DNA from 3 places in the Mesorhizobium sp. B2-4-12 genome. Region 3 is predicted to be linked to each of the others. Evidence: predicted binding sites of a transcription regulator. Region 3 holds the regulator's gene; each other region holds the start of a gene.
The links. Region 3 encodes LexA, which represses DNA repair genes until DNA is damaged. Its sites were predicted from a motif close to TGTTCNNNNTGTGTTCNG; they were not measured.

Region 1 (3,275 bases), on a different contig from region 3:
GGGTTCGCGCATCGGCCGCGAGGTGCCCAAGGCGATGCGGCTGACGGCGCCGTCGACGCGGAAGAGCAGCAGCGCCAGCGAGCGAGCGCCCTCGCCGCGGCGCTCGAGATCGGTCTTCAAGGTTGTCGCCAGCAGGCCCACCAGCCGTTCGATGTCCTCGGTCAAGGTGACGGGCTCGGCGAGATGCCGTTCGACCGAAAGCGGCGCGACGGGCAGACGTGGCGAGACCGCCTCGTCGAGACGGCCAAGCGCCTGGTCGAGGCGCAAAAGCAGGGAGGCGCCGAAGCGGCGGGCAAGCGGCGCGCGCGGCGTGGCCATGACGGCGCCCGCCGTGCGCAGGCCCACACTTTCCAGGCTGGCGCGGGTTTCCGGTGCTATGCGCAATGCGGCCAGCGGCAAGGGCGCGAGCAGCGCTTCCTCCTCGCCGCCGGCAACGATGCGGTCGCCGCAGAACCGTGCCGCCGCCCAGGCCGCCCCTGGTGTCGGGGCAAGGCCGGCGCGGACATCGAAACCCTGATGGAAGAAGCGCGACAGGATGTCGTCCAGCATGGCACGTTCGCCGCCGAACAGATGGGTGCAGCCGGTGACGTCGAGAAACAGGCCGTCCGCCCCGTCCAGCGCCACCAGCGGGGTGTAGCGGTCGCACCAGTCGGCAAGGCCTTCGAGCAGGCGGCGATCGGCCTCCGGATCGGCTTCGACGATGTCGATCGACGGATGCATGGCGCGCGCATCGGCAATCCCCATGTCGCGCTTCAGGTGCAGCGCCTCAGCCCGCTCGTCGAGGGCCGAGATGCGCTGCGCGTTGCCCTGGCGATGGCTGATCACGAGCGGTGGGTGATCCGACGGGTGGGAACGCCAGGACCGCCCCAGACGCTGCCGCAGGATCCTTTCGGCCGCGAGATAGGGAAACCACAGGGACAAGATCCTCTGTCCGGTGTTGCCGGGCCCGTCTTTCTTCGCCCCATCTTTCGTCGAATACGCGTTCATCGGGGTTCCACTCCAGTGTGAATTGTCCAGGCAGGGCCGTGCGGCTCTTGCCGATGGTGATGGTGAAGGCAGGGCGGCCGATCGAACCGGCGAGCGGCCCGGCGACCGTGGCGCGCGGCAGGGCCGGCGCCGGCGAGACGATGAGGCGGACAGGTGCCGCCGTCGGTTCGGGTTCGGCCGCCTGCCGCAGCAGGAACACCGGCCGCCCGGCACTTATCGCCCTGGCATGCAGCCGCCGCGTCGCGGTCAGGTCCAGCCGCTGCGGGTTGCCGCGAATTTCGAGAATGACGGCGGCGAGCGCCGTCATCCTGGCGGCCTCCTCGGCGACCCACAGCGCATCGAGAAGCCTCGGCGCCTCGGAAAACAGCAATTGCCCGGGCTCGATGCCGAACGAGGCATGAAGCCCCCTGGCATAGGGAAAGCCCGCCTCGCGAAAGATTTCCGTGGTGCCGATCCACAGCACCGGCAGCCCTTGCGCCTGCTTGAGGATCAGGCTGGTGAGCGACAGGGCGAAGCCGGCGACAGCCCCGGCATCGCGGGTTTCCAGGCCATGGATTTCACTCAGCGCGGCTTTCGGCAGGCCGCCGCTCAGGGCGGCATCGAGGCGCTCGACACCAATGGGCAGAAAGGCATCCGGCAAGGCCGCGGCCTTGCCGCGCCGGACGATGGTGAGATCGGCGTTGGACGGGGCATCAGTGCTGGCGTCAGCCCCAAGGGGCGCCGCGACCGGCGCCTGCAGGCGCTCGGGCAGCGTTCCCTCGATCTTCGCGATCTGGCGGCGCAGGGCAAAAACAGTCTCCCGCGCCACGGCGTTCATCGCCATGACGGTCAGCTTCCACTCACAATTGTTCCTGTTATGTTCCCATAGATTCCAGAGGCGACCGGAAGAGTCAAGCAGAGTCAGAAGGAATTTATTCCTTCCAATCCGCGTGATGCGGGCGCGGCGGCCGCTCGATTTGCCTCTACCGGTGCGAAAGCCTATATGCCGGGATCAAAGGATAAAGCATGGCCCGCATCTACAAGACCCGCACCTGGCACGACCAGTTCTCGCCCTCGATGGAGGAATTGGAGTTCCTGGCGCTGGAGTCCTACGCCCATCTGCCGGAGGAATTTCGCAAGCTGACCGGCGAGATCGTCATCCAGATCGCCGAGTTCCCGACCGACGAGATCATGGACGATTTGTCGCTGGAAACGCCGTTCGACCTGCTCGGCCTGTTCGAGGGGCGCGGCATCGCCGAGCGTTGGAACCCGCAGACCGGCGAAGGCCCGAATCGCATCACGCTCTATCGCCGCGCCATGCTCGACTACTGGGCCGAAAACGAGGAAACGCTGGGCGACATCGTCACCCACGTGCTGATCCACGAGATCGGCCATCATTTCGGCCTGTCGGACGACGATATGGAGCGGATCGAGGAAGCTGCGGAGTAACCAACCAACCGGTTCCGCGAAAGAGTTCGAACCACTCGAGATTGGCTTTTTTCGATCAGTTCGATCTTCCGCTGGCGTGGCCGGCGCTTCAGCGACTTCTCACGTTGGATGACGTCCGTGATGTCGAAAAATTCTTCGGACCAGACCAACCCCGTTGTACGCTATAGCGCCTGGTGAAGCGGGAGTCCCTGTCGGGCCTTGTGCTCCGGTATGCGGCGGCCAAGATCGTTGGTAACGCCGATGTACGTCGTGTCGCCCTTCTGGCTCGCCGTTATGTAGACATAGCCGGTCATAGCTTTGGGGTAGCAAGTGTCGGCGCGCGGACAAGCGCCGTTCTGATCCGTTGCACTCTTCGGCCGAGGTCACGGCATGGATCCTAGGGTCTGCGCCGCGTCGCTTCGCTCCTTGCTTCGCCCTAGGATGACGAGGAGAGTGAGGCCCCAGGGCTTTCCCTACCAATCGCTGAGCTTGGTGTCCGGGCCGTATTCCTGGCCGTCGACATCCTTCACCACCGCCTGGCCACAGCGCATCGTCTTGGCTTTCTTGTCATAGGCGTAGGTCGGCGAGCCGAACAGGTGCCAGCCCTTGTTCAGCGCCGCCGTCACCTTGTGGCAGAAGCTGGCGTCGTCCGGGGCAGTCAGAAAGCGGTAGAGTTTCATGGTTCAGGTCCTGTCGTGAACAGCTTAGCCGGATCATGCGCCGATGGCGGCGGCGCCTTCGCCAGCAGTTTTTCGGCCTGCGCCAGATGCAGCCGCTCGACCATCCTGCCGTTCAGGGCGATCACGCCCTTGCCGGCGTTTTCGGCGAGCGCGAAGGCATCCTTCACCGCGCGCGCCTCGGCCACCGCCGCGGCGGATGGC
Region 2 (3,275 bases), on a different contig from region 3:
CTCGGAGCCGTCGCTGCTGGAGCCTATGAGGATCTGGTGACGGCCATGGCCGCCATGTCGGAACTCGGCGAAGCCTATCATCCCAACGCGTCGCTGACCGGCTGGCACGCCAAGCGCTTCGCGGCGTTTGAGCTGCTGCAGCAGACGGGTAGGGCGATCAGAGGCTGAGACGGGTGCGCCGTCCGCTCACAGCTCCTTTTCCGCCAGTTCCCTGAATTCGTCGGGCACCGAACGCGCCGCTTCGAGCGCCACGGCGCCGTAGCCGACCGCCTGCTTGCCGAAGCGCTCGCGGATCTTGTCGATGGCGCGGTCGGCGCCAAAGCGTGCCAGGCCTTTCTGGGTGCCGGGCCGGCGCTTCTCGTCGGCAAGCCCGAGCGGCAGGTCGAGCTGCAGCTCGGCGCTTTCCTCCAGATGCGAGACCGAGATCGCCAGCAGCGAGATCGTCTTCTCCCGAGGGTGGTCGGCGAGCACGCCGCGCACGAGATCGCCGGCGATTTCGGCCAGCATGGTGGTCGCCGAGATCGGCTGGTCGAGCGTGATCGAGCGCGTCACGGCGCGGAGATCGGCAAAGCGCACGCGCACCGTCACCGTGCGGCCGGGCCGCGCCTTGGCGCGCAGCCGGCTGGCGACACGGTCAGCCAGATGCAGCAAAGTCGGCACGATCACCCGCGCCACGGCGGGCTTCTGGCCAAGCGCCAATTGCGCGCCGGCAGAATGCGCCCGCCGCTTCGTCTCCAGCTTTCTCGGGTCGCGGTTCCACGACAGGGCGGCGAGTTTTTCGCCGGCGGCGGGGCCAAGCAGTCGCGTCAGCGCGCCGCTGTGGGTCCTGGCCAACTGGCCGATGGTCTCGACGCCGATTTCGGCCAGCCGCGCCCTGGTCGCCGGGCCGACGCCCCACATCAGCGAGACCGGCAGGTCGTGCAGGAAGGCAAGCTCGGTTCCGGGATCGACCACCACCAGCCCGTCGGGCTTGGCCACCTGCGAGGCGATCTTGGCCAGATGCTTGGTACGGGCCACGCCGATCGAGATCGGCAGGCCGAGTTCGGCCCGCACGCGGCGGCGGATGGTTTTGGCGATTTCGTCCGGCGGGCCGAACAGATGCGTGCAGCCGGCGACATCGGCGAAGGCTTCGTCGATGGAGATCCGCTCCACCACCGGCGTGAAATCGTCGAGCACCTTGATCGCCGCGTCGCCCAGCCGCTGGTAGTGGCTGAAATTGCCGCCGACGAAGATCAGCTGCGGGCAAAGCTCGCGCGCCTTGCGCCCCGGCATGCCGCCACGCACGCCAAAGGCGCGTGCCTCATAGGAGGCGGCCAGCACCACGCCGCCACCCACCGCGATCGGCTTGCCGCGCAGCGACGGATCGAGCAGCTGCTCGACCGAGGCATAGAAGGCATCGAGATCGGCATGCAGGATGGTGGCTGTCGTCTCCATTCCCGACCGCTCATCCGCAGTTGCTGATAGATGCGAACGAATGAAGAACAAAAAGGGATCATTGTCAAGCAAGGAACGGGTTTGTTGAAAGCGTCCCGCAGATTGGCGAAATCGGCGACGAGCGAAGCCCTCTCCCCGTCACTCTACGGGGGAGAGGATGCCGGCAGGCAGGCGAGGGGCGGCGCTGACTTCGAGAGGAAAGCTGCTTCGCCTGAACCTGAAAAGAGCCGCCGCCTAACCAAACTGCCCGGCCCGCAATACCGTCTTCATCGCTTCCAGAGACGGCTTGCCGCCGGCGGCCAGCTCTCTCGGCTCATTTGACAAGCGTGATCAGGCGGCCGGCATACATTTCGCGATTTCCGAGCGCCGCCGCGCAATCCGACTGCACGGCCGAATTTCCTGTCATCTGCACGGTATCGCCGACGAGCCGGATGCAGTCGCCCTGGGAATTCATATCCGAGTTGCCGGCGTAGAATATCGGCGCGTCCGGTGCGTAGATGAAGCCGCTGATCACCGAGCCGGCCCCGCCATTCAGTGTCAGCGGCGATGTATTGCCGCGATCCTGGAATATGGTGATGCCGGCATAGGTGCCGCTGGTGGGCGGCGAGAGGGTCACCTGTTCATTTGCGTTGATGTAGATTTGCGCGCCTTCCATCAGGAATATCGTCACGCCCTGGCCGGTGAGGCTGCCATTTCCGCCGGGCTTTATGGTGACCCCACGCAGTATGTAGACGCCGGGATTGAGCGTGATGTTTCCCGACCATGTCTTGTCGCAATAGGTGCCGGGCGAAAGGGTGATGGATTTGCCGTTGGGTGCGTTCTGGCAAAGCGTGTAAGGGGGAGGGGTGACGTTGGCCAGCGGATCAAACGACGCATACTGATGTTCGAGCGGATTGCCGCAACTCAAGCTGGCGTTGGGCGGCAAGAGGCCGGACGTGCCGCCAACGGTCGAAACGCAGCTGGCGCTCACCAGCGCAGATCCGCCTCTGTTGACGGAATCGGCCGCGTCCGAGTTGGCGGCGATCACGCAATGGTTCATCGCGACGTTGGTCGAGCCTTGCAGGTTGACCGCAGCGGATGCATGAGGATCGAGCGCAAGTACGCAGGCCTGCGCACCGGGCACGATCTTGACCATGGTGGAGCGCGAGGCTTGCCAGGGGGGCAGGGCGCTGATGAAGCTGGGACGGCTGATGCTGGACGAAAGCGAAATATAGTAGGCGCTGGGGCCGCCGCTGGCGGCGCTCGAGAGGGCTGCGACGCTTCCCGAATATTCCTGCTGGTCGGCGGCGCGCATATTGGCCGTGAAGAAGTTCTGGCCGAGTTGCTGCATGTCGCCAGCCGCCATGCCGGCATAATATTTTGTCCCGATGGCGAGTCCCGCCGCGTCCAGCGAGTTCTGCAAGTGGTCGGCGTCGTCGCTCGTGCCCACCAGATCGATCGCGCCGGCCACGCCAAGCATCAGCGGCAGCATCGCGATCACCGTGGTCAGCGCGAAATTGCCGCGCTCCGAAGCCCAGAAGTCTTTCAACACGACAGCGCCCCTCGTCAGATCAGTACCAGGTACTACAGCAGGGGTTTCTACGTATTGTTTTACGAAACGCTAAAATTAAACCGATCACCTGGACGGAAGGCCTGCCACGGCCCCTATCCAGCATGCTCCGCGCGCAGCGCTGTCTTGATCCGTTCCAGCGCCGCATCGCCGCCGGCGGCCAGTTCGTCGGCGATGCGGGCGAGATCATCGTCGGCCTTGCGGTGCTTGCTGCCCCAGGCGCCGAGCGTGGCCAGCACCGGCAACAGGTCGATACCGGCCTCGGTCAGCCGGTAGATCGCCTTCAGCCCGT
Region 3 (3,275 bases):
CGGCACGGTCATGGGTCTGCTGCGCGGCGCCTTCGCGCTGTTTCCAGATTTTTCCGCACGAAGGCCGGTGAAGAAATACGCGGCCGCCGCAGCGCTGTTCTCGATCGCTGCCTATCTCGTCATTTCGGGCATCGTCGTTGCCGCCGAACGCAGCTTCATCATGCTGGCGGTGATGCTGATCGCGGTTCTGTTCGATCGCGCGGCTCTGACCATGCGCAATCTGGCGATCTCGGCGGTCGCCGTTATCCTGGTCTCGCCGCATGAAGTGGTCGGACCGAGTTTCCAGATGTCGTTCGCCGCGACCGCTGCCCTGGTCGGCGCCTATGCCGGTTGGGCGGATTATCGCGCGAGGAAGATCAGAACGCCTCCGCCCAGACGAACACCGGCCGGTTTTCTCATGGGCAAACTCGTCGCGCTCACAGGAGGCGTGGCAATGACATCCATTATTGCCGGCAGCGCCACGGCGCTGTTTGCCATTTGGCATTTCCAGCGTGTATCGCCACTCAGCTTGTTCGCCAATCTGGCCGTCATGCCGATCGTTTCGGTCGTGATGTTCCTGGCCGTCGCCAGCGCGTTGCTCATGCCGTTCGGCTTGGATGCGCCATCCCTTTACCTGATGGGCAAGGGCCTGACGGCAATGATCGCCATATCGGCGTGGATATCGGAACGCTCTCCTGTCGATGCGGTCGGGCTGATTTCCCAGCAATCCGTGCTGCTGGTGACGGTCGCCCTGGTCATCGCGACGATGGCGACGACATGGCTGCGGCTCGCCGCACTCCCGTTCGCGCTTGCCGGCCTGTTGACTGTGTCGGATACGCGCACGCCCGATGTGCTGATCTCGGAAGATGCCCGGCTGGTCGCGGTGCCGATCGGCGGTGGCGAACTCGCGGTCAGCCGGGCACGCCCGAACGAATTCACCGTCGACAACTGGAAACGTGCATTGGTATCCGAAAGCATCGTCGTGCCGGAGGTGTTCAACAAGACAGACGGGCAGTTCGCCATTGCCGATGCCGTAAACCTGCCGCCGGGGGCACCGTTCTACTGCACCGACGGCGTCTGCCTCGCCAGGCACCCGTCCGGAGCGATTATCGCGCATGTCGAAGACCGCAAGGATACCTGGAAAGCCTGCGGTTTCGCCGACGTGATCGTCGTCAACGACGCGACTGGCTATGACGCCTGCCATAACCCGCTGGTTCTCGTCGTCACCAAACGGCAACTCGCTCGCAAAGGGAGTGCTGCGGTCTTCTTCGACCGCCAATCGGCGACTGGCCCACCAATCGTCAGCTTCGCCGTCGACAGGCCATACCGTCCCTGGCATGAACAGCGCAAATTCTCGCGCGAGGCGAGGGGCCTGCCGCCCTATAAAAAGCCTGACAATACCAGCGCGCCAGTGCCTGCTCAGTAGCGCCTGATCAGCCCGACGAGTTTGCCTTGCACCTTGACCCTGTCCGGCCCGAAAATGCGGGTCTCGTAGGCCGGGTTGGCGGCTTCAAGGGCAATCGAAGCTCCCTTGCGGCGGAACCGTTTCAGGGTCGCTTCCTCTTCGTCGACCAGCGCCACGACGATCTCGCCCGGGCTCGCTGTATCGGCGTTGCGGATGATGACCGTGTCGCCATCGAAGATCCCGGCCTCGATCATCGAGTCGCCCTTGACCTCCAGCGCATAGTGCTCGCCGCCCATGATCATGTCAGGCGGGACCGAGATGGAATGCGTCTGATGCTGGATGGCATCGATCGGCACACCGGCGGCGATACGGCCCATCACCGGGATCGAGACCGCGGGAACCGCATCGTCGTCATTGCCGGCCGCGGGCAAGCGCGACGGCGCCGGCTTGATCTGGCGACCAAGGTTGCCCTGACCGAGGCTGCCCTGGATGACACTTGGCGAAAATTTTTTTGCCGCGTTGAGGCCGGGCGCGATCGAATCCGGCAACCGCAGCACCTCCAGTGCGCGCGCCCTGTTGGGCAGTCTCCGAATAAAGCCACGTTCCTCCAGCGCCGTGATCAGGCGGTGGATCCCCGACTTGGAGGCAAGATCAAGAGCCTCTTTCATCTCGTCGAAGGAAGGCGGGATGCCGCTTTCCTTGAGCCGTTCATGAATGAACATCAGCAGTTCATGTTGCTTGCGCGTCAGCATGGCGGCCCCCAAGGCATTGAACGAAGGGTCTGAATCGGAATCGAAAAACAAACCCAGAACAAACACTATCTGTTCCAGTTGTGTTCCGCAACCGTTTAAAGTTTAGTGAATTTGTTAAGGGGTTCGAAATTTTTGCCGCCGGCAACAAACGGCAACCGACGCTTACCGACGATTTCTGCCCCGGACACACGCATTGAAATCGTTTTGGTTAATGGCCTGTGGCCCACCCCTTGTTGAGGTTTGGCTTCAGTCGTTTGAAAGGCGCACGGGGCGGATTTATGGAGTCGCCCAGTGTCATCCCAGCGGAACGAAACGAAACCAAAACGCCAACGTTCGCCAGCTCGCTTGGGGGATGGATCCGTGTGTAAGCGTCGGACGGCGCGGAAGCGCCGAAATCATCCGGAAACCGCTTTCAGGCTGCCGGCGCGTGCGGTGTAGTTGTTGGCGCTGCTGTCTTCGCTGTGAACATAGACGTGCAGCGTGTAGCCGATATGCGCCGTCATCAATGCCTTTGCCCGCTCGACATCACGATCGAGCGCCGCCTCCATGATCGCGGTGTGATGCTCGATCGCGATCGCCTCGCGCAGTGCGTCCATGGCCTCTCCATAGCCATGCTTGAGGCCGGCCGCTGCCCGCAAAGTCGGCGCCAGGCCGAGAAAACGATGATGTCGCCGCAGCTGATCCGCGATCGTCGAGCGGAATCGCAGCAGCCAGTTGGACGTCGCAGCACTCAGCAGCGCCGCGTGAAAGGCCTCGTGGCTTTCGTCCCATTGATCGACGGCCGCATCCGAGGGGTCGTCAACCGCGGTCTTGCAGCGAGAGAGCCGGTAATGAGCGGTGACAACGGCATCTTCCCATTGCCTGTCGCCTTTTTCCATCGATTCCAGGAACAGGGGCATCTCGACAACCATCCGCGCGCGCGCCAGGTCCTCGAGTTCGGCCCGCGACACGGGAGCGACGGCAAAGCCGCGATTGCTGATGGCAGTGACAAGGCGCTCGGCTTCAAGCCGAGACAATGCTTCACGCAGCGGCGTCCAGCCGACGCCATATGTGCCGCGCAGCGCACTCAACTTGAGCGGCGCACCCGGCATGAGGCGCGTCGTCAGAATATCGCGCCGCAGCAGCTGATAGGCCGCCTC

Region 1: a site for LexA is predicted at 1,834-1,851, ahead of FJ934_RS14265 (metallopeptidase family protein). Genes of this name have one in related genera too.
Region 2: a site for LexA is predicted at 1,478-1,495, ahead of dinB (DNA polymerase IV). Genes of this name have one in related genera too.

Annotation. Positions count from the first base shown of each region.
Region 1 is NZ_VFVC01000020.1:63,103-66,377, reverse strand. It holds gene FJ934_RS14275 (DUF6504 family protein) at 1-825, opposite strand, end outside; gene FJ934_RS28385 (hypothetical protein) at 767-1,810, opposite strand; gene FJ934_RS14265 (metallopeptidase family protein) at 1,993-2,415, shown strand; gene FJ934_RS28765 (GIY-YIG nuclease family protein) at 2,577-2,708, opposite strand; gene FJ934_RS14255 (DUF1737 domain-containing protein) at 2,868-3,074, opposite strand; gene FJ934_RS14250 (CoA ester lyase) at 3,071-3,275, opposite strand, start outside.
Region 2 is NZ_VFVC01000052.1:22,864-26,138, reverse strand. It holds gene FJ934_RS24170 (FGGY-family carbohydrate kinase) at 1-168, shown strand, start outside; gene dinB (DNA polymerase IV) at 187-1,434, opposite strand; gene FJ934_RS24160 (pilus assembly protein TadG-related protein) at 1,748-2,965, opposite strand; gene FJ934_RS24155 (helix-turn-helix domain-containing protein) at 3,079-3,275, opposite strand, start outside.
Region 3 is NZ_VFVC01000002.1:129,620-132,894, reverse strand. It holds gene FJ934_RS01975 (ComEC/Rec2 family competence protein) at 1-1,405, shown strand, start outside; gene lexA (transcriptional repressor LexA) at 1,399-2,136, opposite strand; gene FJ934_RS01965 (GntR family transcriptional regulator) at 2,532-3,275, opposite strand, start outside.